2 regions of the Candidatus Berkiella cookevillensis genome follow, and region 1 is predicted to be linked to the other one. Evidence: riboswitches for the same ligand, from Rfam matches in the RefSeq annotation. Region 1 holds a riboswitch; the other holds the start of a gene.
What was found. A riboswitch is a leader RNA that binds a small molecule or an ion and turns the genes downstream of it on or off. The one in region 1 is predicted to bind thiamine pyrophosphate.
Positions count from the first base shown of each region.

Region 2: linked by a shared signal. The riboswitch ahead of thiE (thiamine phosphate synthase) and the one ahead of CC99x_RS02680 (ABC transporter substrate-binding protein) in region 1 are both predicted to bind thiamine pyrophosphate.

Region 1 is NZ_LKHV02000001.1:596,612-612,354, reverse strand. Features, by position in the region: gene smpB (SsrA-binding protein SmpB) at 140-607, shown strand; gene CC99x_RS02690 (protein kinase domain-containing protein) at 609-1,712, opposite strand; gene CC99x_RS02685 (dual specificity protein phosphatase family protein) at 1,869-2,969, shown strand; TPP riboswitch at 3,059-3,166, shown strand; gene CC99x_RS02680 (ABC transporter substrate-binding protein) at 3,373-4,263, shown strand; gene CC99x_RS02675 (sulfide-dependent adenosine diphosphate thiazole synthase) at 4,286-5,083, shown strand; gene CC99x_RS02670 (GNAT family N-acetyltransferase) at 5,366-5,821, shown strand; gene CC99x_RS02665 (RhoGAP domain-containing protein) at 5,855-7,099, opposite strand; gene CC99x_RS02660 (hypothetical protein) at 7,343-7,516, opposite strand; gene CC99x_RS02655 (methyltransferase domain-containing protein) at 7,634-8,221, opposite strand; gene CC99x_RS02650 (P-loop NTPase family protein) at 8,251-9,303, opposite strand; gene CC99x_RS02645 (hypothetical protein) at 9,352-10,044, opposite strand; gene CC99x_RS02640 (hypothetical protein) at 10,527-10,838, opposite strand; gene CC99x_RS02635 (LysR family transcriptional regulator) at 10,964-11,851, shown strand; gene CC99x_RS02630 (hypothetical protein) at 11,885-12,178, opposite strand; gene CC99x_RS02625 (DUF924 family protein) at 12,211-12,792, opposite strand; gene CC99x_RS02620 (hypothetical protein) at 13,215-14,168, shown strand; gene CC99x_RS02615 (Gfo/Idh/MocA family oxidoreductase) at 14,485-15,576, shown strand.
Region 2 is NZ_LKHV02000001.1:360,725-376,467, reverse strand. Features, by position in the region: gene CC99x_RS01625 (DUF2062 domain-containing protein) at 1-38, opposite strand, end outside; gene CC99x_RS01620 (TerC family protein) at 81-1,058, opposite strand; gene thiD (bifunctional hydroxymethylpyrimidine kinase/phosphomethylpyrimidine kinase) at 1,214-2,017, opposite strand; gene thiE (thiamine phosphate synthase) at 2,019-2,672, opposite strand; TPP riboswitch at 2,763-2,866, opposite strand; gene CC99x_RS01605 (hypothetical protein) at 3,030-4,415, shown strand; gene CC99x_RS01600 (bifunctional glycosyltransferase family 2/GtrA family protein) at 4,397-5,446, shown strand; gene CC99x_RS01595 (NUDIX hydrolase) at 5,989-6,660, opposite strand; gene CC99x_RS01590 (adenylyltransferase/cytidyltransferase family protein) at 6,668-7,246, opposite strand; gene CC99x_RS01585 (nicotinamidase) at 7,377-8,030, shown strand; gene pncB (nicotinate phosphoribosyltransferase) at 8,027-9,205, shown strand; gene CC99x_RS01575 (NAD+ synthase) at 9,202-10,887, shown strand; gene CC99x_RS01570 (hypothetical protein) at 10,960-12,372, shown strand; gene CC99x_RS01565 (pyridoxal-phosphate dependent enzyme) at 12,479-13,852, shown strand; gene CC99x_RS01560 (trans-sulfuration enzyme family protein) at 13,845-15,005, shown strand; gene CC99x_RS01555 (DUF885 domain-containing protein) at 15,041-15,743, shown strand, end outside.

The sequences.
Region 1 (15,743 bases):
TTTTGCAGGGAATGAGCTTTATCTTCTTTCCGAGAAGCTCGACGACTGGCCTTATTGTACTATTTTCTTTGATTGTTATATAGTTTAAAATCGCATAGATATTTAATTTAGTTCAACGGCTTAATCCGGCAGATACATCATGAAAAAGAAAAAAACTGAAGAAAACAATCAAATTGCCGTAAACCGCAAAGCAAAATTTGAATATAGTTTTGAAGACACCTTAGAAGCAGGTATTGCGCTCACAGGTTGGGAAGTAAAAAGCCTTCGAGCTGGGAAAGGAAATATTGCGGATAGCTATGTTATTTTGAAAAATAATGAAGCATGGCTCCTAGGCTCTCAAATTGTCCCTTTAAATAGTGCATCAACCCATGTCACAGCGGAGTCACAACGTACACGAAAACTTCTCCTAAATAAACGTGAAATAAGAAAGCTTATCGGCGCAAAAGAAAGAGATGGCTACACCATTGTCCCCTTGAAAATGTACTGGAAAAATAGCTTTGTCAAAGTACTCATCGCAGTTGCGAAGGGTAAAAAGCTGCATGATAAACGTGAAACCATCAAAGAACGCGATTGGCAACGCAGTCGCCAACGCATCTTAAAAAAGTAATCTACATCTTAATTTTACTTTTTTCTTTTAAAATAGCGTCTAAAAGTACTCGAACCTCCGCAATAGCATCCGATAAATTAGGTCTATCTTTAGGATCTGACTCTATCATCCGTCGAACAAGTTCACACCAAGGCATATCAGATTGGACTCTTAATTTTTCTACAATAGCCTGATAATGTTGCTGATATGCTTGCTTATAATCAGCAAATTTTTTATCTCGGTAGGCATCAAACACATCTTTGGTTAATAATTCGTACAATAGCATACCTGCTGCAAATACTTCTGTTTGTAAGGTGAAATCACACAAATCTGATGTCTCATTTTGTAGAAACAACTCAGGTGCAATATGTGTACCTCTGATTTGACCTTGTGCTGGCTTTCCCATTTCATTTTTGAGTGCGCATCCAAAATCAATGATGTGTACGGAGGGGAGGGCAACATCTGTTTTAACAGCTGAATACAAGATATTCCAGAGATTTAAGTCTCCATGATAATAACCAACCGCATGTAAATTTTGCAGCGCTTCTAAAACCTGCAATCCAACCTCAAGACTTTCTTGGTATGAAGAAAGCATATGATTTTGTTCATAGAGATTTTGTGCGTCTACATAGTCAATGAACAAATAACGCTTCCGCATACCTTGTGCATTTTTTCGGTATAAAGAACCATGAAATCTGCCCAAAGCTTTATTGACTTGCTCCTCAAGCATGAGCTGCTCTTGTACTGCCTCCCCAATCTGAGCTCGTGCTTTTTCTAGCTTTAACTGAATTTCTGTCTCTTCTATTTTTTGTGAACCCAGTTTTGAGCAATACAGATCTTGGCAATAAGCGACTGTATCATCAACACGCTCTATTTTCACAACAACTGCCTGTCCTGAGAGCAAATCAAGTGCTTTTTTTACCACACCATAAGCGCCTGCCCCTAAACGCTTTAGCAATGCAAAATAACGCTCATTGCTTGTAATAACAATTGAATGCTCTATTGTGCCTGTTGTATCAACATAATTGGTACTATCTGCGCGTTCAACAGCAGAAAAGGCTCGATAGCGATGAATTTTTAAGATAGTCGCAGAGCTGTTTTTAATTTTACGTACAGATTCAAGCATATATTTTTTACAAGCCTATCCAGTGTTTAAATAAATTGTATTTGTGTCAAAGAATAATGAAAGTTAAATAACAACTAAAAATCAGATGACTCACATTGCTAAGATCTATTAGGGTATAGTAAAAATTAACTCAAGGTAATATCGAAGGTAATATCTATGCTAAACGGCACAAATACTTCTAAAGAATCAGAAGAAACAAAGACAGGCAATGATGCAACCTCTTATGCCATTGTGCCATACATAGGCCAACCATCAGCAAGGTCTACAACACTTGAATCCGAATCTGATTCTTCTTTTTTTGCTAAATTTCAATATGGATTTACTTTCTACACTGTATCTGTTCTCCCACGTATATTACCTATTTTAAGAAATAACCGACCTTGGTGGTCTACTATCATTCCCGGTTTGAAGCTTGGTGCAATCCCCATTGCAGACTGGGAGCATGGCTCTTTATTATTGGAAGAATCCTTCCTAGAAAGCAGAAAGCTTGGCTTGGTTGTTTCTTGTTGCGGAGATTTTGAGTTAAAGGGTAATGGGCTACTTGCACTCACCCCCGTATCACCACACTTTTGGGTAGAAAAAGATGTCACACATTTGCAAGTGAAAATGCGTGATTTTGGCGGCGATGTACCATTAGAGCAAATTCGTATTGCAGTAGAACAAATGCATCAATGCATTCACAATGGAAAAACCGCCTATGTGCATTGCAAAGCAGGTAGGGGTCGCAGTGTCGTTATGGTTATTTGCTATCTCATGCAATTTCTTGATTACACGCCTGAGGAAGCAATTGCTTTTGTGCGAGAAAAACGTCCTGAGATCTCTTTGTCAAAAGCACAATATCATTTTATTGAACAATACAGAGCTGAATATAGATCTGATCTCACACCACTCTACTCAAAAACATCAGAACAAGAAATGATGCTTCGCCCTGTGAACATATCTCCTTCTTTTGTGAGTACACCTTCTTGGCTCGCAAGCACTCTTTGGTATATCGTGACGCTATTTAATCGCAACACTGTTGATCAACATTGTCGAACTTTGGAAACCTATTTACTTCAAGATTTTAGCGCGCTATTAAGAAATTTAAATGCTGGCCAAATACGAACTTTGCATGCAAGTCTGACTGGACAAAGGCCTTATACACAAGATCTTGTTTGGTATTATCCCATTTATGCAGCAGGACAAGCAGCAAGAAATAACAATGTACCACAGGTCGAAGAGCTTACTTTAGAGCTAGATAAGAAATTAAAGCTCTAAACTATTTTTCAATAGATGCTTTACTTTTATTAACAGTATGTCTAGAATTTTCAAACGATAGCCATTAGTACTTCAATTTGTAACGATGGCTTAAACTCTCGGGGTGCACAGTTGTGCTGAGATGATCAATTTATTTGATTGAACCCGCTGAACCTGCTCTGAATAATATCTGCGGAGGGAAGAGAAATGTTTGACTATGCTTTATTTTTATCAATTTCACTTATTAAATACTTACCTTATTTATTCCACATGCCCGATCGTTGATCGCATCTTATTATTTTGAAATTTTCAAGCAATTATAGTCTTCGCACATGACTATCGCTTTTTCTTTTGCTTTGCATTTCAAAATATTACTTCAATTCTTTTTCATTAGAAACTGTCTCAAAAATAGTAAGAGGTGCTTATGCATGTTCCTTTTTTACTCAATTGGTATCTAAATCCTTATCACGCACCTTTAGTGGTTGCTCAAGAAATGGGATTTTTTGAAAAATATGGTATCGATCTTGCCATTATAGAACCAACCAATCCCAGCGATGTCACAAAAATCATCGGAACGGGTGCTATTAAATTAGGGCTAAAAGCCATGGTACATTGTTTCGCTGCACGCGCACGCGGTTATGCAATTCAATCTATCGCTACTGTATTAGATGAACCGCCTACAGGACTTATTTCTCCTTTAAAGCAGCGTATAAAACACATCGCAGACATTCAAAATAAACGCATTGGTTATGTGGGTGAATTTGGAAAAATAATGATTGATAATCTTGTACAAGAAGCAGGTTTTCCGATTAATTGCTATGAAGCTATACGCGTTGGTATGGATGCCACACAAGCCATTTTAACAGGTCACGTTGATGCTGCAATTGGTATTGCTAGCTTCCAACAAATAGAACTTGAAGCAGCGGGCATGCCTTCCTATTTAATGCCTATTGATGAAATGGCTCAATTAGGATGTTGCTGTTTTTGCTCTATTCAAGTCATCGCACATGATTCATTTTTACAAGACAACCATCAAATGATTCATCGCTTTTTACAAGCGTTACAACAGGGGTTACAAGTAACAAAAAAAGATCCCGAGCAAGCGTGGAAATGTTTAATAGCGACAAAACCCAGTTTAAATAGACCTGTTTATCAGAAAATTTTTCAGGCAACGCATCCTTATTTCTCTTCAGACTTAAAAAATGTTGATAGAGATTGGCAAAAAGTAAAAAATTATGCACAGCGCCTAAAGATCACAGACGCTCAACTCTCCCTCTCAGAGTGCTATACCAACCGTTTTTTCTCTCCCGTTTAATCATTGCAGTACAAGGAAACAAATGATGTTTACACAGATCGATGAAAAAGAAATAACACGCGCTATTATCCATGAATACCATGCTCAACTTGACTCAGCGGTTGAATCAGATGTGATTATCGCTGGTGCAGGCCCCTCAGGACTGGTTGCAGGTCGATATCTTGCACAACGTGGCTATAAAGTCACCATCATAGAAAGAAATAATTATCTGGGTGGCGGCATGTGGATCGGTGGCTACTTAATGAATAAAGTCACTTTGCGTGCCCCTGCTCAAGCGATTTTAGATGAATTGAATATTGCCTATAAAGAATATAAACCAGGGCTTTTTGTGGCAGACTCCGCTTTTTTTGCTTCTGGTTTAATACGAGGTGCTTGTGAAGCAGGTGTTACATTTTTGAATATGACCATTGTTGAAGATGTTGTTGTTAAAAATAAAGTATTAACTGGCTTAGTCATTAATTCTATGCCTGTCACACAATTGCCCAGAATGATCACTTGCTTAGATCCTATCATCATTGAATCTAAACTCGTCATCGATGCAACAGGGCATGATGCGATTATTTGCCGATTGCTTGGTAAAAGGCAAATGCTGGAATCTAAAGGGATGGGCCCCTTGTGGGTAGAAGCCTCTGAAAAAGAAATTGTAGCACGCACAGGAGAGGTATTTCCTAACTTAATCATTTCTGGGATGGCTGTATCAGAAAAATGTGGCTTACCACGAATGGGACCTACCTTTGGTGGTATGCTGCTCTCTGGCAAACGCGCGGGAGAAATTGCTTGTACGGCACTAGAAACTAAGCAACGAGAAACAACTAAGTAGGATATCTATACAAATACCTGCCTTGGCGCGCTTATACACAAGGCAGGTATACAAGTAATGATTTACTTGCCTTCTTTCTTTTCTTTTTTAGCTTGACGCTTTTCTTTCAAAGTTTTTGTTGGTTTCTTTTTTTCTTCTTTTTTCTTATCTTGACCTTTTGCCATAATAAGCTCCTCATTAACTCGTTTATAACTAAACTAAGCTTGATATTTTAACCATTATAAAATAATTTATCTAGCCATACGGGATTTCATGCTTAGTTGTTAAACTAAAGGTAATATCATGTCCTATCAAATTTCCTTTGAATCTTCCCCTTCTCAGCAAGACACCCAAGTACTCTGTGACGGCATTTCTACGCATGCTCAGAAAATGAAAGGCCTGCAGGTCATCGACTTTTTTGCTTTTTTTATTCGTGATGCACAAGGAAAAATTCAAGGAGGCTGCAATGGCGACAATTTATATGGCTGCTTATACATTGGGCAACTCTGGGTTGCAGAACTCTTACGCGGACAAGGCTATGGTACAAAATTAATGCAAGCAGCTGAACAATATGCAAAAGAGCGGAATTGTAATTTCATGACTGTGAACACGATGGATTGGGAAGCGCTCGGATTTTATCAAAAACTGGGCTTTGAGATTGAATTCGAACGGCATGGCTTTGCAAAGAATTCCGTTTTCTATTTTTTGAGAAAAAATCTTATCACACAAGAAAAAAGCAAACCCTCTCCTGAAGCTTAAAAGCTCAGGGAGAAGGTTTATTGTGCATGTTCTCTATTGTGAAGAGCGAGGTGTTCGAGGTGGCGAGCGATCTTCGGATGACAATTCTCGTTCTTTATCTGGATCGGGCACAATTGCTGTTGTCGTCGTGGTTACTCCGACAGATGGCATAAAGGCACGCTCCGTATTTTCTATCATTGCAAACTCATCATCCGATACTGTCGTATCAGAATCTGTTGTTGAGGGACTGGATGGCAAATAATGTTCCAAACGCCTCATAGAAGCCGTTAATTCTGAACGAGTATGGTCAAATTTTATACGGCTCTTTTCAAAATCTTCTATATCTCTATGTAGCGCGTCTAATCGTTCTGATAAACTTTTATAATGTTCTTGCTCTCTAAGGAGTGCTGCTCTCGTTTGTGCTAAAAATTTCTTCTCTTCGGGCGTTTTCTTATGAAGCAGTCCGCCTCTTCCTTTTAATTGGTCTTTCTGGTTTTTCAATGTATCTAAACTACGCTCCGTTTGTTTTATTTCCCCAGTAATTTTCTCAAGTAATGTCATCAATTTTTCTAAAGATGCCCCAGTTTTTTCAGTTTGGCTTTCAACTGCAGTTATCATTCTTTGACGGGAATTGAATTTTACTTCAGCATATTTTTGATCAAAATGTACATCATAATTACCAGATTCAATGCCAATACGAATCGCATCATTCACTAAACTTGCTTTTGCTGCAGCACTCATCACCAAAGCGGGATCACCTGCAGCAGGGATGGGGACTAAATTTAAAACTTCATTCATTCTAGGGCCAATCACAATTGCGCAATTGTTTGTAGTCATCTTATTTGTTGCTTCATATTGAGAAATAACTTTTCCCAAATGCATATAGTTATGCAAAATTTCTCCTAATGACTCTTTATCTATGTCATTACTCCTCGCTAAATTATCAACAAAGTCTTGAAATGCATTTGCTAATGCTATTTTTGAAGTTTCTTGATCCGACACATTCGCAGCAATCGCTTGCAGTGTGGCTAGTCCTGTCGTGTCTATAGAGGGGATTCTTGTTGTCATGAGTGACAAACTTCGTTTTAGAACATCAACGATAGTATGGATATTTTCACTTGTAATAGGCGGGACTTTCCCTGTTTCCAATATTGTTTGAGCAGCATCGTGGCTGCCAGCAACCCTTAATATACCGCGTATATTCAATAATTCTTCATTATTTTCTATTTGTCCAATAATATCTCTCACCATGTGTAGAATTTCATTATTGCTTAAATCATGTGGTCCTCTTGCTGCCATTTCTGCACCTCAAAAGTTATTTCAAGTTAATTGATATCTTAACGAAGCCTAATATAAAAAAGAAAGGATATATTTAAAAACAACTGAAAATATTAGCTAATATAATGATTACCATCAAATATCTTATAGAATAAAAATTATCAAGCGCACAAGAAAAACTGTATTATTATACAGTTTTTCAAAATAAAACCGCTCATCATAAGTGGCTAGAAAATAGGATGCTGATTAAAAAAGATTGTGGATTTATCTTTTTTTAGGTGTTGTTGCATTTTGGCGATCTCGTTCTTTACGCACACTCTCGCGCTCTCTATCACGCCTTTTTTCACGCTCATGATCATGATCATGGCCTGTTTCTTCTTTATGATAATGATGGCTTTCTGTTCGCTCATCATGATCAGGAATATTACGATTGCCCATACTGCCTTTTCTCCATAAAACTGTACTTAATACTTATATCGTCATTTAAAGGATTTATTAAAGTTTTAAAGAGGGGCAGTAGATATACAGTTTGTTAGTTTATGCAGATATCTTAGGCTAGTGATACAGGTAAATGGTGAAATCATGTGGCATGTAGTCTTGTCTTAATACTACATTCGAAGTGATTTTTTTACAAAATTCAAAAACTTTGATTGGATCTGGATAAAATATCTCAGATTCTTTTTCTATTGATAAAGCACTCAAACTATTAAAAGCAACTCCTTTTTTGGAACATAAAAATAATTTCTCAATTGTATTTTGCATCGAAGACCAGTTTACAAATGTAAAAATGCCACTGGCAATAACATAATCATATGCAACATCCTTCATTGCATCTAGATCGTTGGTTTCAAAATTAAATAGCGGATAACGCTTTTTGGCCTGAAGAACCATTTGATCAACGGTATCAATACCTTTGTACACACCACTAAATTGATTACTTTGCAAATAATCAATCAAGTGGCCTAGGCCACAACCCACATCTAAGATTGAAGATTTAAAAAAATTCTCTGCAATTTCACACAATACTTCAAATCTGATACGTTGAGATTCTGCACTTGCCCACTTTACACCTCGGTGATCAAAAGGATAAGCCTTAGCACTTTCAAAATATATTGCATTATTTCGAGCAATCAATTCAGTCATATTCTTCTCATTTCTTAAAAACTAGGCTTTTAGCTTAATTTATAGTATTTTTTTGATATAGTTTCTCTAGAAAAATCTTCAAATCCTAATGGATCTAAATCTTCTAAATAGTATTGATTAATTTTCTGCATCATCTTGCCAAATTGACTGTTCTTAAATCTGCCAAAATTACCAGAACTGATACTGGATGTGCTTTTACGAAATGCCTCTTTATCATTCTCATTTAAATCTATGAAAATAGATGAAACAACATCCGAGATTTTCATTCTAAGCGTATTTGTGCCAGTTGCATTTATGGCACGTGCTTTGGTTAAAATCATATGTAATGCAACAAAACGAGAAAGTTTTGTCGATTCTTTCTTAGATGATAATAAACTATCTAATGTACCCAACGAATCAAAATTTACATCTTGAAATTTAAGTGCTAATTTATCATAGCGTGTTTGCAATATTTGTATAATTTCTGGACAAATACCTCTATCAGCCATAATTTCTTCTGAAGATTCTGCAAGTGTTTTTTTTGATTTCTTGTTGACGAGTTTAAAATGCGGCAGCATTTCTGCTATGCCATAATATTTCTTACATTCATCAATCATGTGCGAAATTAAAAATTCAATATGCTCTCCATTTTTTGCAGAGATCTCTATCGCAGGTAATCTAAGCGTTGAAGCCAATATACCTAATTCTGATTTTTTTACCTGCCACTCTACTTCTGAGATGTCAGATTTAGCAATAAGCAGCATTTTATAGGCTGTATCTCCTATATATCTATTTGTATCATTCAACCAAAATTCTGCATTTTGCACGGATGCTTTATCACAAGGATCGACGACCAAAAGTACAGCATGCATACCCTTTGGATACAAAAGGGCATTCACTCTACTAATACCTTCCGATGGAACAAAATGAAAACACAATCTAATATCTTTATGCACATGCATCTGACCTTGTGCGAAATCATCCGCTAAAATTTCACTATATTGTCCCTCTACCATCCTTTGTATGAGATGCTTCTTACCAACCTTAGGGTCTCCAGCAAGATATATATTAAAAAAAAATGCTCTAGGCCCAGATGCGCTCATACAATAACCCTAGTTAACAATAAAAGTTCTCTACTCAATGTGGAGCATCTAATTTGAAATTGGTAATTTATTCAAACAATTTTCTACTTTTTGTAGTGTCATTTTCACAAAAAGATCGTCATCATCATGTTCAAAATACGCCTCATCTCCATAGAGTGCTTTCATCCACTCTTTGGTTAAGTATTGTGGACTATATATTTCTGAAATTGTGCAATATGAAATGTAATTTGGATGCTCTTTGTTGTATACCGATAATTGATAGATATAGGCAGTGCCTTTGCTTCTCTTTGCCTCATGCATCCATTTCATTGCAGGGGCAGATAAATTTATTTCTCCAAAATAAATAGGTGTTTTTAGGATTTCCCAACCAGCATTTTTCAAGGCTCTTCCAATAGATTCACCAGACTGAATCTTTTGATCATGCACAGCACGTAATAGTTCAGGAATGGGAGAAACATAATCAACAACCGCAAAAGTTCTCGTGATTTTCTGTTTATCATGCATCGAATATAAATTTGATATACGGCTATCTGGGAAAATATCACTACATGCATTAATGGTTTCCACACCATAGTTACCAAAGAAATGCTCAATACGTTCACTATTTAATTTTGGTTTTAATGCTGTTGCTGTTTTATCATTAGGTGAAGGCAAGGAAGTGGCACTTAGCATGATTGGAGAAATGAGCGCTAAACAAAAAACAGAGACAGATATACATTTATTGATAATTTTTGTACGCATGATCGTGCTTATTGCAAATAAAAAGATGATTATATCAAATTAAAGCCAGCAAAAAAGTGGCGTGAAGCCTTTAAAACCCGCAAAAATAGCAAGTTAGTTAACTTTTGCAAATCAGGACAGCCATCATTAAGATATCCAAAATTAGAACATCCAAACTAAAAATTCACATAAAATCAAAGGAAAATTAGACGGCCACAGTTAAAAAAATGCAATAATTGAATAATGATTAGCAATTGTGCCTCATCATTGATGACTTTGATTGTAAATAATCTATGATGCGATTAACGGATGAAATATTGAACTAAGATTTGAATGAGTACCTTTTAAGCCTTCGATTCATGACGTGATAATACAGCGTTGCATTTAAATCGATTTGTTCTGAACGAGCTAAGGCCATAAGCTAAAATAAACTTCCTTGTTACTGAAAGAAATTCTAGCTTAAAATCTTCGGATCAAGCAACTTATTGTGGCTGTCCTGTATTTTATCTATTTCTTCTTCGCTCTCTTGAAGCGCTAGTACGAGGCGTTGGATCTTGAGGCTGAGGATGTATACTAATATTTGGGTTACGCAAATGCAAAAACGCAAGTAAACGCGCGGGAATAGATCTTTCTAACACATTTTCTTGATTTTCTTGCTCATTCTCTTGATTTTCCAGAAGATTTCCAATATCTCCTCTCATATTTCTTCTATTGTTACGCACAGGTATAAATGATTGTAACAATTCACGCTGCGCTGCTGGTTCCATGTCTGGCAGAACATCTTCTACATTTACTATCTGAATTCTATTTGACATATTTTTTATCTCCAAATATAAAATAATTGAATATTGCGGTATTTTTAAAAAAAAACAGAGTAGCATATATAATAAAAATTTATTAGATGCTATTATTAGAACTAATTGTTCGATTGGATTAAATAATGATTGATGAGTTACGTGCACTTGCAATCTTTGCCAAGACAGTAGAAGCAGGCTCCTTTCGCAATGGAGCAAAAGAATTAAAGCTGTCCCCCTCTGTCGTCAGCCACCACATTTCTCAACTCGAGGAACGATTAGGGGTTACCTTACTTTATCGCTCTACGCGAAGTCTTTCTCTTACCCAAGAAGGTGAACAATTATTCTTTTCTGTTCAGAAAATGGTACAAGCCGCAGAGAATGGGCTTAATATCATTACTCAAAAATCATCTGAGCCTTCTGGTAAATTAATTATTACTGTGCCAGCTGTTCTCACTCGAAGTTCATTGATTAAAGATCTCGCTCTTTTTGCCAAAACTTTTCCTAAAATCACATTATCAATTAGCTTCACTGATCTGCAGCAAGACTTAATTCGAGAAGGTATTGATCTTGCGATACGTATTGGGGATTTAAAAAACGACACATTAAAAGCGAAAAAGCTTTTTGAAATGAAACGAACACTTATTGTCGCACCAAGTTACATGCAGAGCAGAAAACATCCACGCAAACCCCAAGATCTTATAAATTGGGATTGGATCGGACTTAAAACACGCCCCGATCAAAGAACCTTAGTCAATAAAACAGGCAAACAGTTTCAAATCAATTTTAAACCAAGAATGATTGTTGATAATCTAGATGCTATTTGCCAATTTGCTACTGCAGGATTAGGGCTTGCCACCCCTCCCTCATTTCTGGTCGAAGAAGATATACGTCAGGGCTTGCTCATAGAACCACTACCCGCATGGTCCATCCAATCACTTGGTGTCTATGCGGTATGCCCACCCAATGCAGCCAAAGAATCTTTAACCTTTCGATTGATCAATTTTTTAGAAACGCGAAAAAGCAGCTTATAATCTAAGAACCAAAATTTAAAAAGATGAGCTAAGCTATTTTCTCAATTTCTTAAAATATTCATTTAATTCAAGGGGTGCTAAAACCTCAGCCTTACCTTCTTTACTAAAATCTGTACCTTGATATATCTCACATTTTGAGAAAGATCTATTTTTCCAAGGGTTATGGATCTGTTTGCCTATTTTTGATTTTTCACTATTAAAAGTAACCGAATTTACTAAATCTCGTGCCTTGGTTTCAGAAACAGCACGCACAATAATAGAATCTAATTTTTTAAATTCTGCAGTGGGCCACTTTGGATTAAATGGTGTTAAAATAAATAGCTGCATTTTTTCTTCTTATTTAAGGTAATACATCAGTATTAATAGCCTGGATGGCTTGCTAAAAATTCAATCTCCGCGCTTGTACTTTCACGAGATAATGTTTTATTGCGATGGGGGAAGCGCTGAAATTTTTCTATAATCAACCGATGATCTCTAGCATAATTCAAAAATAACGCTGCAATAGATTTATACTGCTCTGGTGTTTCATTTAACAGCTGCTCAAACAAAGCAACACTTTCATTTTGATCATTCATATTTTCAGAATGCTCTAAAGGCAAGTACATAAAAACCCGCTCTGTTAAAGTCAATGTCTTATCCAGCCCCTGCTTTAAAGCTCTTTTAGCAGCGCTCAGTGCTAAAGCATCATATTCAAACATTTTCGGTGTATCTCTAAAGAGATTGCGAGAAAATTGATCGATTAAAATAATATAAGCTAATGTGCCTTTTGGCAATTCTAAACAATCATCTAATTCGCCTTTTATTGCTTTTTCCCTCAGCAAGCCAAATTTTTCCCTAAGAATATTATCTACTTTTTGATCTTTGACCCACCATATTTTACGATTATAAATAGGTGCCTTTTCATGTTCATAATCGAACCAAAAATTTAATATTTCATCCATTGTTTTGTCTTTTCCTCAGGTTTGATGTTTAACCGTACTATCATTATACAAAAATACATACCTAAATGGATTTCTTAATACTCGCTTATTAGCGAGTCTAGCTATAACCGTGAATATACCCTTCACAGATGATTCTTCGGTGTTGTTGGCTTCGCGTATCTCACAATAGTCATGTATTTTGTATACACTCCTATTGCTCGAACGCTTGCCGCCTAACCGACATTGTACCCTTTACGGGTAAGAATCATCTGTTGTGGGTATATAAAAAGAGTAATTACATCCTTTAATAAATATAAACACAGACTCAAAGCGGTTTGGATGGGTTGATCAAACACATAAATCTTGACAATACAGGCTTCTAACTATAGTCTTTCTGAGCTCATAGAACGCTCAATATTTATTAGAAAATAGGAACTTTGCAAATGCCTTTCAATCTTGATTTAGCGCGAGTAACCACTGAATTTACGATTACTGAGCAGGACAATGCGCAAACAAATCCTGCGGATAGAATAGCTTTAGTCAATGCGTTATTGGAAAATAAAAATTTGCTAAAAATAAATAATCTTGGGAATGGCTTTGACGAACAGGCAAGAAAAAGATTAGATATGCATTTAACAAGCAACTCTCGAGCACTTCTTGACCATACTCAGATAGAAGTTATTTTCTACGGCAATGATAATACTAAAAAGACTCGTAAAAATAACTTTCGTTTTGATGATCCTGCTTTTTATAACGCTAAAAAGATTATATTCTTAAAATTTAGACTTTCTGAGGGTGTTAGTGAAGCAGATCTAAAGCTTGCAACATTAAAATCCTTTATGTTAAAAGAACTCCTAAAATGTCGCCATTTGCAAGACTGTTATTTTTGGGGCTTAATAAATAAGCCTACACCTTTCTTAAATCATCAACAAGAAAATTTATTAGCGCGAATTATATATCGAAACAAAAGATATCTTTCAAAATATAAATTCGATTGGCCTCTTTGGACAGGAATAGTATTTGGCGTAGTAGGCTTAAGCACTCTCTTTTTACCTGGATTTGGTATACTAAAAGGCTTACTTTCAGCTGTTGTTCTTTTCGTCGGTGGCGTTAATGTAGGAGCCACTATTTCATATTTTCGTGAACGATTTTTATTTAAAGTTGGCTATAATAAACTGCAAGAATTAAAAGAAAACAAAATCCCTAATGATGAATCAATAAAAGAATGTTTAATCGTTGGTCAAAATGCAAAGCATTGGAAGGGATATTTCAATAGCTTTTTGAATTGGAAAAGTTATTCACCCCAAAATTACTCTGCTTACGCAGCTGGACTCTATGCCGGCGTTCATCGTTTAAAGGATCAGGAAGAAGCTATTAAGAAATTTCGCCCTAATTAATATTTATTCAACCATTAAAGCAGTTGGCATTAAGGTCTCAAGACCACTCTGTAAATGATTAGTTTTTACCTTAATGCTTGCATCTTCTCACTCAGTCAAAAATCCATTTATATCTTCGACATAGTTCAAGAAAGCCTGTGCAATACCTTTGTCTCGTGAAAAAATTCTATAACCCCGTTTAAAATATGAATACGCTGAATTCATGAATGGTAGAGCCACGAATTGATTGATACAAATAGAATAGCTAACTGACTACTTGAGGTATACCTCCATTCATATTAGATTGGTGTCATTTCATTCTCAGACTATTTCATATATGGCTATTAAAACTGCGCTCATTGGTTTTGGCTTTTCAGGATCGAAATTTCACGCCCCTTTTTTAAAAGCGGTGCCTGGTTTTGAAGTGACGCATGTGGTTTCAACCAGGGAAGAAGAGATAAAGTCAGTTTTCCCCAAAGCACAAATTGTGTCTCAAGAGAATATAGACAATCTATTTGAATCGTCAAAAATAGATTTAGTGATCATTACAACACCAAATTCAACACATTATCACTTAGCTAAGAAGGCTTTATTATTCTCTAAACATGTACTTCTTGAAAAACCATTCGTATTAACTTTGCTTGAGGGACAAGAATTGATCGAGATTGCAAAGAGAAATAATAAGATCTTGGCAATCTATCATAATCGGCGTTGGGATAGTGATTTTCTAAGTGTAAAGAATATCATTAGCTTAGGCGTGTTAGGAAAAATTAGTTCTTTTAACATACGTTATGATCGTTATCGCCCTGAACCCAAACCTCATCGCTGGAAAGAGTCTAACGATGTTGGCTCTGGGACGCTGTGGGATTTAGGGGCACATCTGATTGACCAAGCCCTGAACCTCTTTGGTATGCCAAAATTTCTTAATGCTGAACTTGCGGTTCAAAGAAGTCATGCAAATGCTATTGATTTTTTTGACATTCGATTTATTTACGAAAACAAATTACAAATTCGCCTTTCCTCCAGCTCCATTTGTCTTTTTCCAGGACCTAAATATGAGATTCATGGAACCACTGGGTCATTTATAAAATTTGGTCAGGATCCACAGGAACAAGCGCTCATTGAAGGCAAGTCACCAGAGGATATTGATTTTGGGAAAGAATTTGAACAGTTTTATGGAAAATTAGTTACTTTAAAAAATGGAAAAGTAGTCAGTGAAATTGTTCCTTCTTCGAAGGGTTGTTATATACAATTTTTCAAGCATCTGAAGAATGCTATCAACAATGGAGTGAATTCACCAGTACAACCTGATGAAGCATTAAACGTGATAAAACTTATTTTACTATGCGAAGAAAGTAGTAAATATAAAAAAACTCTTTTAGTAGAGAAAAATTCTGATAATAAATTGATTATTGAAAAGCAAAACTGAATACTGAGATTGATTGCATGCTGCCAGAAGTAAGTGATAGTTTTTGTCGGTGCAACGCATGCAAAATATGATTGGCATTATAAATTATTAGAAAAATATAATGTCCCATTGCTTAAAACTGCAAGAGAAATTATATCATTTATTAATTTGGCGGAGTCGATTGCGAT
Region 2 (15,743 bases), 240 kb from region 1:
GTTTTAGAAGGCACATATTTCTTAAACCAATTGCGCAATAGCCTTTCTCCATAACAAGCAAATATTAGCAATTAAACCAGCTATTTCTTTCTGCCTTTTACAATAGACAGAATGATCCCTATCAGCAATATACCTACTGTAACCAGAAACGATACGATGGGCGGAAATTTTACGAGACCAAACACTTCTGTGATAAAGATTTTTGAGCCTATAAACATCAATATAATTGCTAAGGTAAACTGCAAATACACAAAATAACTCAGCATTGCTGCCAATGCAAAATACAAAGAGCGCAACCCTAAGATTGCAAAAATATTACTGGTATATATTAAATAAGGATCTGTGGTAATCGAAAAAATAGCAGGAATAGAATCAACCGCAAAAATAACATCTGCAATTTCAATCATAATCAATGCTACAAATAAAGGCGTAATATAAAGCTCTAATTTACCTGTTTTAGGGTTCTGTTCTCTAACAAAAAAACTATGCCCATGTATCTTTGACGTAACCCAAGAAGTTTTACTTAAATACCGTAATATTGGATTTTTTGATATATCTGTTTCCCCACCTTGCTTGACGAGCATTTTAAGTCCAGTAAATATCAAAAACAGTGCAAACAAATAAAGTACCCATTGAAACTGGCTTACAATGACAGTACCTAGGGCAATCATCGTACCTCTTAAAACAATCACCCCTAAGATCCCATAAAACAAGACCCGATGCTGATATTGTCGCGGAATAGAAAAATAAGTGAAAATCATCGACATCACAAAGATGTTGTCCATCGATAAAGTTTGTTCAACAACAAACCCTGTCCAATAAGTAAAGGCGGCAGCTTGTCCTAAGTACCACCATATCCATCCGCCAAAGCCTAGACCAATTGAAAAATAACATGCATACATTCGTAGACTTGTTTTAATATCAATTTCTTTATCTTTACGATTAAAAACACCTAAATCGAGCGCAATCAGCACCAAAACAATCGACAAAAAGATAACCCACATCCAAAGTGGTTTTGATAAGAATTCTTGTGAGCCATAAGATAAAAGTGATTGCATGAAACTTCCTGTTTGTAGCCAAAGAAGGATATTGTCTATTATCTTCTATCCTGGCTGTAAATTGTAGCTTATTAGTATGTCACGACAACAAATATTTAGAAAACTACCTACATAGATAAACACTGCTTCCCTAAATATACAGAATTCTCAAAAATCTACCATTGTAGTGTTGGCCAAATATGATAAAAGTGATGCACAGGTCCATGCCCTTTGCCAACAGAATTTAGCTGTGCGGCTTGTAATGCATGAAATAAATAATGCTTTGCTATCTGGCAACTGCTTGGTAAATCTTTACCTAAGGCCAAACAAGAGGCTATCGCCGCAGACAGTGTGCAACCTGTGCCATGTGTATTATTGGATATGAGACGTTGACTCTTTAGCCAAAGATACTTTCCTGTATTATCAAGATAGAAATCATTTGCATGCTCATCCTGAGTATGTCCACCTTTGAGCAAAACAGCGCTTGCACCTAAAGACAGCAAAACATTGGCAACCACAGGCATCTCCCCCATGCACCCAGTGAGTTCATGAGCCTCTGGTAAATTCGGCGTCACGATTGTGGATAATGGTATAATATATTGTTTCAAAGCATCGATGGCATCCACTTGCAATAATGCATCTCCACTCTTAGCCAGCATTACCGGATCTAAAACAATTGGAATATCTTTCGCATATTTTTCCAAAAAATGCGCAATCAATTGAATAATTTCCACTGAAAAGAGCATACCAATCTTAATACTACAAGGTACAATATCTTCAAAAATAGCATGCATCTGCTCTTCAATGCATTGCAATGGCAGAGTATAACAACGCCTGACACCGATTGTATTTTGCACAGGCAATGCCGTTAAAACGCTCATACCATAGCATCCAAAAGCAGAAAAGGTTTTTAAATCTGCTTGAATGCCTGCGCCACCTGAACCATCAAAACCAGCTATCGACAAACATTTATGCCGCATCTTATTTTCCATCACATCTAAGATCAATACTTTTACGCAATTGTTGCGTTACCTCTCGCGCATCACTTGCATCATGAATAGCACTGATCACTGCAATGCCATTTGCACCATTTTTCAAAACATCAGCAACGTTCTTCGTTGTAATCCCGCCGATAGCAACAATAGGATGACGAGCTAATTTTGCAGCTTGATTCAGTCCTTGCGCCCCCCAATGTCTAACGACATTATGCTTCGTTTTTGTCCTGAAAATAGCACCCATCCCAATATAATCAATAGGCAAATCATTGGCAGCTTTGAGCCTTTCAATTGAGTTGATAGAAGTGCCTATTATTTTATGTGCTCCTAACATTGCCCGAGCATGCAAAACAGAACCATCTGATTGTCCTAAATGAACACCACAAGCATTGCTTGCAAGTGCCACATCAAGGCGATCATTGATGATCAATGGAATATTGAGAGGATCTAAAATTTCTTTGAGCCTTGCAGCAAATTCAATTAAAAAGCGATGGCTCGCATTTTTTTCGCGCAATTGAACAGTCGTAATGCCAAAAGCAACACAGCGTTTTATAAAAATAAGATATTGCTCAAGAGGGCAATCTTGTCGGTGGGTAACAAGCATCAGCTTGTAAAAATTTTTATTTATTTCTTTGTTCATTTTCTTTCCTCAATAAATTGCAGAAAAAAAAATGAATGTAGAATCTACAACACTTAATCAATCAAGAAGAACCTATGAAATCAAAAGCGCTATCGTTCAACATCACTCTCCCTCCGCAGGCATTAACCAGAGCAGGTTTTAAGGGTATTTCTCAGCCTTTTATCACGTGATAAAAAGCACCCCTGGTGAAAAAATTTACTATAAAGAAAATACAGAAAATGTCAAACAAAGCCACATCAAGACACACAGCAATGCATTTTATTTTATAGTCACAACACATGGCTTTCACCTATATTGCACGTTATGATATGCCTTAAAAAGCACATGATGTTGTTTATTAACTAACAAAGGTTTTTTATGGAAGAGAGTAGCCCCCCAAAAGAAAATGTTTTAATCATAGAACTCAATGAATTCAATACTGATTTGTTAACAGCTGCTGTTAAAGCACACTCCTTACCTAATATAAGCAAGTTACTTAATAAACATCGCGCGCATTATAAAACCAATGATCGCTACAACAGCGGCTACCTAGAACCATGGGTGCAGTGGGTCTCGATTCATACTGGCACACAAAGCCAAAAACATAAGATCAAACATCTTGGTGACCTGCCTGATTTACAATGTGCTCAAAGCTGGGAAATCTTAAGCGATCATAATATTACAACCGGAATTTGGGGTGTCATGAATGGGGCACGGCGTAATAAAGAAAATGTGCAATTTTTCTTACCAGATCCTTGGACGTTTAGCGAAAACGCTTACCCAAAAGACTTAAACAATTTGCTGGATTTACCTCGTTATGTATCCAAAAACTATAGAAGCTTAAAAATAAGTACGCTATTTTCTCAAGCACTCAAGCTCTTTCATTTTATATTTACATCAGGCCAAGGAACCAAGATATTCGCATCTTGTCTTAGCTTGCTTGGCTCACTCTTAAAGCGTGGCAAAAAACCTTATATTTTTATTTCATTTTTTGACTATGTCTCAACCTTATTATTTATCAAATATAAACGACGCTTTAATCCTAGATGCTCTATTTTATTTTTAAATTCATTGGCTCATATTCAACATCACCATTGGAAAGAAGGGGCAGACGGCATTACCGCTGAAATACTGCATGGGTTGCAAACTATTGATAAAATACTAGCACTTATTACCGAGCATTTCCCCAATGATGAAATCATTGTGCACAACGGCCTGTCACAAATGAATACAAACCATGAAAAACCATGGGTACTGTATCGTCAGAAGGATCCTCTAGCGTTCTTAAAAGCCATGCGATTAAAGCCTGTGGCAGTAGAACAACATATGACACATGATGGACATGCTTTTTTTGCAACCAAAGAAGATTGTCAAAATGCATATAACTTTTTAGCCTCTTTAAAGATAGAAAATAAAAATCTGTTCCATGTTGAAAAAAATAGCCAAGATGAAACAAAATTATTTTATCAACTCAACTTTACAGATGATTTATCTGACAAGCAGGTTCTCTTTAAAAATCAGTATAATGCATACGCTTTTTTCAAATATTTTGACAAAATAGTCACTCGCACAGGAAGGCATATTCCAATTGGCACTGTATTTTCTGATAAGATAAAATTTCCCGATCACATGTTTAATCATGAATTTAACAAGTATGTGCATCATTTTCTATCACCTGAGAAATTCTCATTAAAAGTTGAAATACCTCAATCTGAAACTTCATTAAATGTTGTAAGTGAAGAATTATGTATCCCATCATCATAATACCGGCTTATCAACCGGAACAAAAATTGATTACGCTCGTCGAAGCATTGTTAAAAAATGCATCGTTAAAGATCCTCATTGTCAATGATGGGTCAGATAAAAAATGTGCCCCTATTTTTACGCATTTAAAAAAGCTGCCTCAGGTAACTGTTTTAGAACATGCAGTTAACCTAGGCAAGGGACAAGCACTCAAAACGGCCTTTAATCATTTTCTAACTCATTTTGATAGCACGCATCGCGGCGTATTAACCGCAGATGCGGATGGACAACATCTGCCTGAAGATATTATGAATCTTGCAACTGCTTTTAGCAAAGATCCACAATCTCTTTACTTAGGTGCAAGAGCCTTTGACAAAGATGTGCCCTGGAAAAGCCGCATCGGTAATAACCTAACAAAATTAATCTTTAGATTACTGATTCAACAATCACTACAAGACACACAAACGGGTTTAAGAGCCATTCCAAGCGCCTTCTTAAAAACTTTATTAAAGACACCCAGCAATGGATATGAATTTGAGCTAGACATGTTGATCAAAGCAACCAAACAAAACCTCACTATGAAAGAACTTACTATTAAAACCGTTTACAATGATCAGAACAGAGGCTCACACTTTAACCCTGTGATTGATTCCTTAAAAATCTATTTTGTCTTCTTGCGCTTCCTTGTCTTTGCAGCAATCAGTGGACTTATCGATTTTTTAGCATTCTCATTAGCCTTCTTTCTCTCAGGCAATATACTTGTCAGCGAGTCCCTTGCCAGACTATTCTCTGGCACCTGTAACTTCCTCTTCAATAAAGAATTGGTCTTTAAGTCCAAAGCAAATCTTAGATTTGAAGCACTGAAATATGCGCTGCTTTGTGTTGTCAATCTTGTATTTTCATATGCCTTTATTCAAAGCCTTGTTTATTTTGGAGCCAATGTATACGCCAGCAAATTAATAGCACTGTTTGGCTTATTTATTGCAAATTTTGCAATACAAAAACTCTTGGTATTCAATCAACCAGAGGATTCTATTAAAGGGATTAGCTGAAGAGAAGCTTAAACCAAATTTAAGGACTTAGCTTCCTAAACCATATCATTGAGTGCCATATATCATTATTCAATTCAAAAAAAATCCATCTGCTTGCTAAAGCAAGCCTCTTCCCTTGTTATCAAGGGAAGAAAATTATTCACTTCGTTCATTGGCAGAAATTATCCAGATGAGCGTAGCGAATAAAAAATCCCACTTTTTGAAGGGGGACGCGCACTGACAAGTGCGCAAGGGGGATTTATGCTGGGAGCTAAGTTCAAAAAGCTAAATCCCTCTGCTCGTCGCAGCTACGCTGCACGAGCGTCTCCCTTTACAAAGTGAGAAAATGTTCGCTTTGCGAACAAAGAATAGGCAGCAATATTCTATATCAAACCCCAGAAATTCCTTAAGTTGACGCATATGAGCCTGCGCTGGCATGACACAATATATCCTACTATTTAAAGAAAATGTGTGCATCCCGTAGCCCAAAATTGGTAGAGGAAAAAATCATTCGCTACGCTCATTAATGCCAGTCAGCGCTTAACAATGGACTTTTTTTTAATTTAATGCCGCGCCCCTTCTATGATGCGATTAAATATATGCGGCGTTTGATCAATCAACTGATACACTTGAGCAGGTCTATGGTTTGCTCTTCTCACCTTTTCTGTCTCTGCCAAAATATGCGCGTCCAGCATTCTGCGACGAAAGGATTTCTTTTCAATTTTACAATCCAACACCGCTTCATATGCCTTTTGCAAATCAGTAAGGGTAAACTCTTCTGGGAGTAAAAATGCAGGCAAAGAAGTATATAAAGCTTTACTTTTAAGGCGTTGATGACTCTCTTGCACAATCAAAGCATGATCAAAAGCAAAATCATTGGCTTGCAAGTCGTCAATGGCTATCCATTGTATATTTGTACTATCAATCATTTTATCAACAGCCACAAACCCATAATACACAACCGCCAAAGACCATCCTCTTGGATCACGCGCTATACCACCAATGGTTTTAACTTGCTCTATATAAGACAAGCTTTTAAATTGTAATGCCTTAAGCGTACGCATAATGGCTTCTTCAATGGTGTTGTCTTCTGTAAATAAAATATCACCATGTGGCAAACAATATTTATCAATATAAGGCGCCGTAGCACAATTTTGAACATAGACATGTAACTTTTCAGCAATGAGTGAAAAGAGCACAATTTCTAAAGAGACTTGTAAGTTAGACTTGCTCATAGTGCCACTACTCAACATATAAGTTATTTTGAAGAATATAATGAATGATTGACTCTTCTAAAAAAGGTTTTAATGCATTTTTCAATTCGTGGGGTTTATGGCTTAAGGTTTTTATTAAAGTTCTCGCCTGCTCACTGTGGACTTTTATACTTTCCTTAACAACAAAAGGTGGCCAGCGTTTATCAATTTCTGCATGCTTATAAAATTTCTTCCAAACGCTGTTTTGTGCATTATCAGGCCCCATAATAAATCGCAATGCGACTGGTTCACCTATAATTTCAAAATAACGCTGTAATTTCTGTAATACATCAAAAGTATAAATATATTGCTGCTGACTGTTGGCTAATAACATGGCTTCAACATTCATTAACATTGTTTTAGCGCGATAGACTTCAGGTAAAGCATCAATACATCTTTTGAGCATAGCCACCCGATGTATGCTGGAGACCAGTTTTTTATTAAAGGGGTGCTTTAAGCTCGGAACCAGAATAACGAGATCAAAAACATCTAAAGACTGTAGAATCACATTTTTGTGACCTAAAGTAGGGGGATTAAAGCTCGCACCTAACACACCAACCTGCTTCATAGCGTAGCCCTCTTATTATTAATTAAATCAATTGATTAAAAAAGCATGCGATGCAAAACACTTGACAAAATAACTATATTATTAGATTATTATGTTAGTGTCAGTGTGCCACTAAGTCAAGAGAAATACCATGCTTGAATTAGAATCTAAAATCCATATTGCCAGTTTAGATGTGGATGCCCAAAACAGCTTTACGCCCATTTGCCCAAATGAGCTACCCATCCCTTTGGGCCATGAAATTGTCCATGAACTCAATCAGCAAGGCACTTTTGCACAATTAAGAATAGGAACAAAAGATGCACATCCTGCAAATCCGGTTTGGTTAGCAAATCAAAACCAACCTACACTCTCAGCTATCTCAGGATATCAAAATGTGGATGTACGATGGCCTCAACATTGCGTGCCTGGTAGCTTAGGATTTAAACTCATTGAAGGTTTACCTCATCCTCAAGACTATGATTATTTTGTCTGGAAAGGCGTAGAGCCAGATATGCACCCTTATGGTGCGTGCTACCATGATATCCACGAGCGCATGAGTACAGGGCTGATAGAATTTTTAATAGCGCATCAAATTACCACTGTTATTGTCGGTGGTCTGGCCACAGATTATTGCGTCAAAACAAGCGTTTTACAACTATTGCATGCAGGCTTTAAAACCATTTTGAATTTAGGTGCTTGCAGAGGTTTATCCCCCCATACAACCCAAGAAGCCATTAAGCTTATGGAACAAAAGGGCGCAATACTCATCTCCTCTTCTACACAATTATGCAGCTCGAGAAAATGATGTCTAGCCCTATGATTACTTCTTTGCTAGATACAGATTTATATAAATTCACAATGATGCAATGCATTTTTCATCAGCTTAAGCCCGTCACTGCGTGCTATGAATTTACCTGCCGTAAGAATATTGATTTAACAACACTCATTGCCGATATTCAAAGGCAACTGGAACTGTTTTGTGAATTACAACTCACGCCCCAAGAAGCCAATTATCTCAAGAATCTTCCCTTTTTCACGGAAGATTTCATACATTATTTAAAAAATCTCAAGCTCGACCCCAAGCAAGTAACGATTCAAAAGACAGCAAGTTTAAGCATACACATTGAAGGCTCATGGCTAGATACGATTTTATTTGAAGTTCCATTACTGGCGATCATTAGTGAATGCTATTACAAAAAGCACTATCCCAATTACTCTTTAAGCGAAGGAAGAGCACGATTACAATCCAAGATAACAGAAATAAAGCATCATACAACAGACTATGATTTTTCTTTCTCTGATTTTGGTACAAGGCGCCGCTTTAGCAAAGAATGGCAAAGAGAAGTATTGCTAACGTTACAAGAAGCATTGCCTCACTGTCTTGCTGGTACCAGCAATCTTGCTTTTGCTCATTCTCTTGGATTAAACCCAATCGGTACGATGGCACATGAATATCTACAAGCTTTTCAAGTACTAGCCACAGATATTAAACACTCTCAAGCATTAGCGCTCTCTGTTTGGTTGAAAGAATATCATGGTGCGCTGGGTATAGCACTCACGGATGCGCTGGGAGTCGATCAGTTCTTAACCGAATTCAATCATGATTTGAGTCAGCGATTTAGCGGTCTTCGTCATGATTCAGGGGATCCTCTGCTCTGGACAGATAAAATATTAGCCCATTATCAAAAAATGCATATTGATGCACAAGAAAAATGTCTTGTTTTTAGTGACAGTCTAACCATCGCTAAAGCAATTCATATTTATCATTATATAAAAAAGCGAGCAAAGCCGATGTTTGGTATTGGCACTCATTTAATGAATGATGTGGGACTCGCTGCTTTGGATATTGTGATCAAAATGACAGAAGTGAATGGCACGGCTGTTATCAAATATCCAGACACACCTGGAAAAATAGTTTCTACAAATGAACAACGCCTTAACTACTTAAAAAAAGAACTTAAGCTCAAGAGCCTCGTATGAAAATAGCTGTTTGCCAATTAAATTTTAAAATCGGTGATTTTGAAAATAATTATCAAAAAATAATAGATGCTGTACATAAAAATGTGCAAAATGCTGACATCATTGTATTTTCAGAATTAGCGCTATCCGGGTATTATCCTAAAGATCTGATTGAGCGACCTGGTTTTGTTGAAACCCAAAATTATTTTGTCAATAAACTCATCATGGCAAGTGAGCATATAGATATTGCCATTATCATTGGCTTAATACACTCCGCGCCACACACCAATCGACACAAAAATAAAACTTTTTATAACAGTTTGGCTTTTATTCACCAAGGTGCGATACGCTATCAATATCACAAAATGTTACTGCCTGTTTATAACATATTTGATGAAGCAAGACATTTTTCTCCTGGAGAAGAAGCAGGGTATTTCCATTTCAAGGGATTCAACTTAGGCTTTTTGATCTGTGAAGATGGCTGGCAAACAGAGACTGACATAGCTTGTAAACGAGATCCCATTGCGCTCTTACAAGAAAAGGCGCTAGATATTGTCATTTCTATCAATGCTTCTCCCAGCAATATTGGCAAACAGCAAGAACGAATCACACAATTTGCTTCTGTTGCTCAAATATTAAAAGCCCCTCTCATTTTTTGCAACCAAGTGGGCGGCAATGATGATCTGGTGTTTGATGGCGCAAGTTTTTGCTTACACGCAGATGGTCAAGTCATGGATTCTCTCGCTGCATTTGCAGAGGATTGTGGTATTGTTTCTCTTGAAAATAAATGTCTCATGCATACTAGACACAGTCTCTTAAAACAACCACTTTCAGACGTGGCATTATTTTATGCACAAACACAGCTGGGTTTGAAGGATTATGTCACAAAATGTGGTTTCAACAGTGTGGTGATTGGGCTATCAGGCGGTATTGATTCTGCACTAACCTGCGCTCTTGCAACCTTAGCATTAGGCGCTGACAAAGTAATTGCTTTAGCCATGCCAAGCCGCTATTCAAGTGAGCACAGTATTTCAGATGCCATTGCCTTGTGCGAAAGACTCAATATTAAATTACACATTGTCTCGATTGAAGAAGAGTTTAAGCTCGCCTGCACACAATTTTCCAAGAACTTTAATGTTTTGCCAAATCCTTTGACAGAACAAAATATTCAAGCCCGCATCCGTGGTCGAATACTTATGCAGTATTCAAATCAATACGGCTCTTTGGTCTTATCCACAGGAAACAAAAGTGAACTCAGTGTTGGTTATACAACACTCTATGGTGATATGGTGGGTGGTTTAAATATCATTGGAGATTTATATAAAACAGAAGTATATGCTTTATCACATTATATTAATGAAATACACGATAATTTAATACCACACACGATTATTGAGAAAGAGCCTAGCGCAGAATTAGCGCCCAATCAAAAGGACAGCGATAATTTGCTACCTTATGAAATATTGGATCCTATTTTACGCTTATATTTAGAGGGCGATTTATTGTCCCCTAAGCCAAAAGCAGCGTATCATTCACAAATTGCGCCACTTTCTAAAGAAAGCATTCAAGCGGTACATCGTCAGGTTGATTTAGCAGAGTTCAAGCGCAAACAAGCCCCCCCCATTATACGCATACAACGTCGCGCTTTTGGTATGGGTAGACAATTCCCCATTGCTGCAAATTTTAGTCTCCCAGACAACTAATCTTGTATAGGATGTCTCCTTTCACTATAATGGGCGCTTATCTATCTCCCCTCTTTTGTTGTAGCTACAAAGATGTTGAACTTTACTGATACCTCTGACGACGAGTTTCTCAGATCTGAGAATGAACAAACGACAACGCAAGTTCAAGAAAAAACCACTAAAAAGCGTAGAAAAAAACGCAAAAAGAGCAAAGCCGCCAGAAAAGCTGATGCGGCATATAATCCACGCCAAAATAGACGCAGAAAAAATGTAGATTTTGAATCATCAGCACGCGGCACTATTCAGCTCATGGGCGCGAGCACACCTGATGCAAAAAAAGCCGCTGTAAGAGGCACTCAAGTAACTTTTACACCGGATGCTAAAACACAAATATTAAAATCGCCTGATTATCAAGCTTCTACCCCAAACCGTATTACAAGCCGGTTTTTAGTAACCCCACAAGGAAAAACTAAACTCATTGCCTCACGTGTTATTCAAATTCAAAACCAAGAAGTTTCCATCTATTTGCCTAAAGATAAAGTAAAGACAGAGCGATTAGCCGTTCCTCTCTTTCCTGATGTTGCTCTGGAAGAACTCGATATTCCTCAAGGCTCCCTAGATGCAATCATAGATACGCCCATTACCTTAAATGATATTCGTCAAGCAGCAAAAGAAAAGACAAAAGCGAAACGTGATGGTGAGCCTGTGCGTTCACCCACACAAGATGAAATCATGGAAATCTCAGCGCGAAAAGCATTAAAAGCAGCGGGCATCGTTGTTGAACCTCGTTCTGTGCATTGGACACATTTTGTTTCTCACTCCATGAAAGGTAATAAAGCTCAATTTCTTAACAACTTAGGCTTAGCAACAAAATTTTGTAATGCTGAAATGGAATTACTCAATCCTGTCATTAAAAAAATTCTACGCAGCAAAGGGCATCCTGATACCCTTTATTTGAGTTTCTATCCAAAGTGGGTAAATGGCTACGAAAAAATAAGACTTTTAGAGAGCTTGTCCGTTGAAATCAAAGATGGGGCAGGCGCAGATTATAAGCGCCATGTAAAATTTACCTTTGATGCATTGACGCTCAATACAATTTGTTTATCAGAAGTTAAAATTGTTGAAAAAATACTATTGGATACTTTTCAAGCCACAACACCACTTGCTGCACAAACCGTGCTACTGTCTCCACAAGGTTTGCTGTCGCCTTCAAAAGCACCAAAACGACGCTTCTATCAACCTGACAGAATGATACCCCTCTCACCCACTCAATTTAATACGCCACTGCGCTCTACCAGCAATGCACTTAATAAAATGCTACAATCACAAGCGAATACAACACCTCAAAAAGAAAATACTGATGATTTCGGTTTATCATCTTCTTTACCCCAATTATTCACTCCGCTCTTCACAGCAGAAAAAGAAAGACCTAAGCCCCTACCATTATCTCCACTTCGCATTTCAAAGAAAGCTATTCCAAGATTTAATCTCACCCCCACAAAATAAGTTGACCAACTCTCAGGACAATGCATTGTGCACTGCCCTGAGCCTATGAATTTGCCCCAGATCTTGGTATATATAAAACCCACGCACATTCAAGCAGAGCAATATAATGGAATATAAAAGCAACATCCTGGAATGTATCGGTTCCACCCCACTCGTAAAATTAAACAAAGTCGTTGATAGTAAGAGCGCAACGATTCTCGTAAAATGCGAATTTCTAAATCCAAGTGGTTCCATTAAAGATAGAATTGCTCATTACATTATCGAACAAGCGGAAAAAGCTGGCAAACTTAAACCTGGTGGTATCATTGTTGAAAATACCTCTGGTAATACCGGGCTTGCGCTGGCAATGGTTGCCGCAGTGAAAGGCTATCGATGCATTTTTACCATGCCTGATAAAATGAGCCTGGAAAAAATCAACATGATCAAATCTTTTGGTGCAGAAGTCGTGGTAACCCCTACAGATGTAGCAGGCGACTCACCCGATCATTATGTCAATACAGCCAAAAGGATTGCACAAGAATTACCCAATGCATTCTACGTCAACCAATATCACTGTAAAGAAAACATTGATGCACATTACCATTCAACCGGCAAAGAATTATGGCAACAAACCAAAGGAAAATTTGATGCCTTTGTCGCCGGTACCGGAACAGGAGGTACTATTTCTGGTGTTGGTCGCTATCTCAAAGAAAAAAACAAAGATATTAAAATCATCGGCGTCGATCCAATTGGCTCAATACATTACGATTATTTTTATACAAAAAAATTAGTTGAACCTCAGATCTATAAAGTAGAAGGCATTGGCGAAGATATCTTATGTGAGGCCTTAGATTTTTCCGTTGTTGATGAAATGATACAAACCAATGATAAAGAAGCCTTTGTCACAGCACGACGCTTGATTCGTGAAGAGGGCTTATTTTGTGGTGGCTCTTCAGGTGCCATTGTATTTGGCGCACTACAAGTTGCTAAAAGGCTGGGGCCTGGAAAAACGGTCATCACGGTATTAACAGATTCTGGTAGTCGCTATATCTCTAAATTTTTAAATGATGCATGGATGAAAGATCATGGATTTTCAAATACAGGCAATGAACTCGGCTCCGTCTATGATCTCATGCAAACACAAAACCAAGCCTTGCTCACGGCAAGAGTCAATGAAACAGTCAAAGACTTGATTACTAAACTCAAAAACAATGGTATTTCACAAATGCCCATTGTTGATGAAAACAATAAACCGATGGCCATTGTGCATGAAATTGACATTCTCCATAAGTTACAAGCAGGCGATATTCGCTATGAGTCTCTCGCACACGAAGTGGCACAACCTTTAAAAGGCATTGTATCTCCCAATAGCTCACTCATGAATCTCAATAAAATTTTTGATCAAGAGCAAGTTGCTATTGTGGTCGACAAAGAAAAACTCGTGGGTATTATTTCAAAAATCGACATGATTGAATATATGATGAGAAAAATGAATGGATAAAAAATATAAATTTAAAACAAGAGCAATCCATGCAGGGTTTTCAGGAGATGCAACCGGCGCAGTGATGCCACCGATTTATCTGAGTACCACCTATAAACAGCGCGAACCCGCAAAACCAATCGGTGATTTTGAATACAGTCGCTCAAGCAATCCTAACCGCAGCTATCTAGAAACAGCGCTTGCTTCTTTAGAGGGGGGTACACACGGTTTATGCTTCTCATCAGGATGCGCAGCCTTAGCAACACTTTTGCAAAGTTTAGCGCCCAATTCACATGTGGTGATTGGGGATGACGTATATGGTGGCACAGTACGATTATTTGCGAAAGTATTTGCAGAAAAAGGGATCACTTTTAGCCAGGTCGACTGTTCAGATGCAACAGCATTTAAAAATGCTTTGAAACCAAACACGCAGTTAATTTGGGTGGAAACACCTTCCAATCCAATGCTCAAAATAACAGATATTGCTCAAATATGTGAAATAAAATCAAAATATGCCTCCAAAGCTTATGTATTTATTGACAATACTTTTGCAACACCTTATTTACAAAACCCTTTAGAATGTGGTGCTGATGGCGTTTGTCATTCTACAACAAAATACATCGGAGGACATTCAGATGTCGTAGGTGGTGCCTTGATTGTTAAAGAGGATACTTTAGCTGAAAATTTAAGATTTTATCAAAATGCAATGGGCGCTGTACCCTCTCCGATGGACTGTTTTTTATTGCTCCGCTCGCTAAAAACACTGGGTATACGCATGGAGGAACATTGTAAAAATGCTGAAAAAATTGTTGATTTTCTCCACACTCAACCTTGTGTAAAGCAAATTCACTATCCAGGTTTAAAAAATCATCTCCATCATGATGTGGCACGCACACAAATGCGTGGTTTTGGTGGCATGATAAGTGCCAACTTTAATTTTAATATCGAGCAAGTTAAAAAATTATTAGGTCGCTTACAATTATTTACCTTAGCAGAATCTCTGGGTGGCGTTGAATCGCTCATTGAACACCCCGCACTGATGACGCATGCAACGGTATCACCACAACAAAGAAAATTATTAGGCATTGATGATGGTTTACTACGCTTCTCTGTTGGCATTGAAGAGTCAGACGATCTAATTGATGATTTAAAACAAGCGCTTAGCAATCTTTAAAAAACTAAAAATTGAGAATTGAGAATATTACAAAAATGAAAAAACTATCTTATTTACTCTTATTAATGATACCCCCTGCTTTTGCCAATCCTTCTATAGATAATGGAACCACACCTATGTCAATTGTTGCAACAAAAACGGTCTCTGAGCTTGCAAATGATTATGAAACCCAATATTTCACTTATTTCCCTGAACTAGCACTTTTTTGGGGAAAAACAAATGTGCCACAAAATAAGTTTTCAAATCATGGCTACCAGAATGAATTAAACTGGCAAGCACTTCAAGATCAATGGCTAGAAGAGCTTTCCCACATAGATGAAGCAAAATTGATTAATTCTTCTGAACACACTACTTTTCAGTTACTGAAAGAGTCTCTTGAGAATGCAAAAGCAACGCGTATTTGTAAAGAAACGCTTTGGAATGTAAATCCATTAAGAGGCTGGCATATAGAATTGGGGGTTATTTCAAGCAAACAACCTTTAAGTACGCCACAAGAAAGAAAACAAGCGCTCGAAAGGTGGGCAACTGTTCCTCAGTTAGTGAAAGATGAAATTAGCAATTTAAAATTAGGTTTAACACAAGGTTATACTGCACCTAAACCTGTTGTGGAACGTGTCATCAAGCAATTAGATCTGATGATTCCAAGTGAAATAGAAGCCTCTCCTTTTTATGCCATGGCAGACAGAGCACATGACACGACCTTCAGAAAAAAAATTGCTGAAATCATTAAATTAAAAA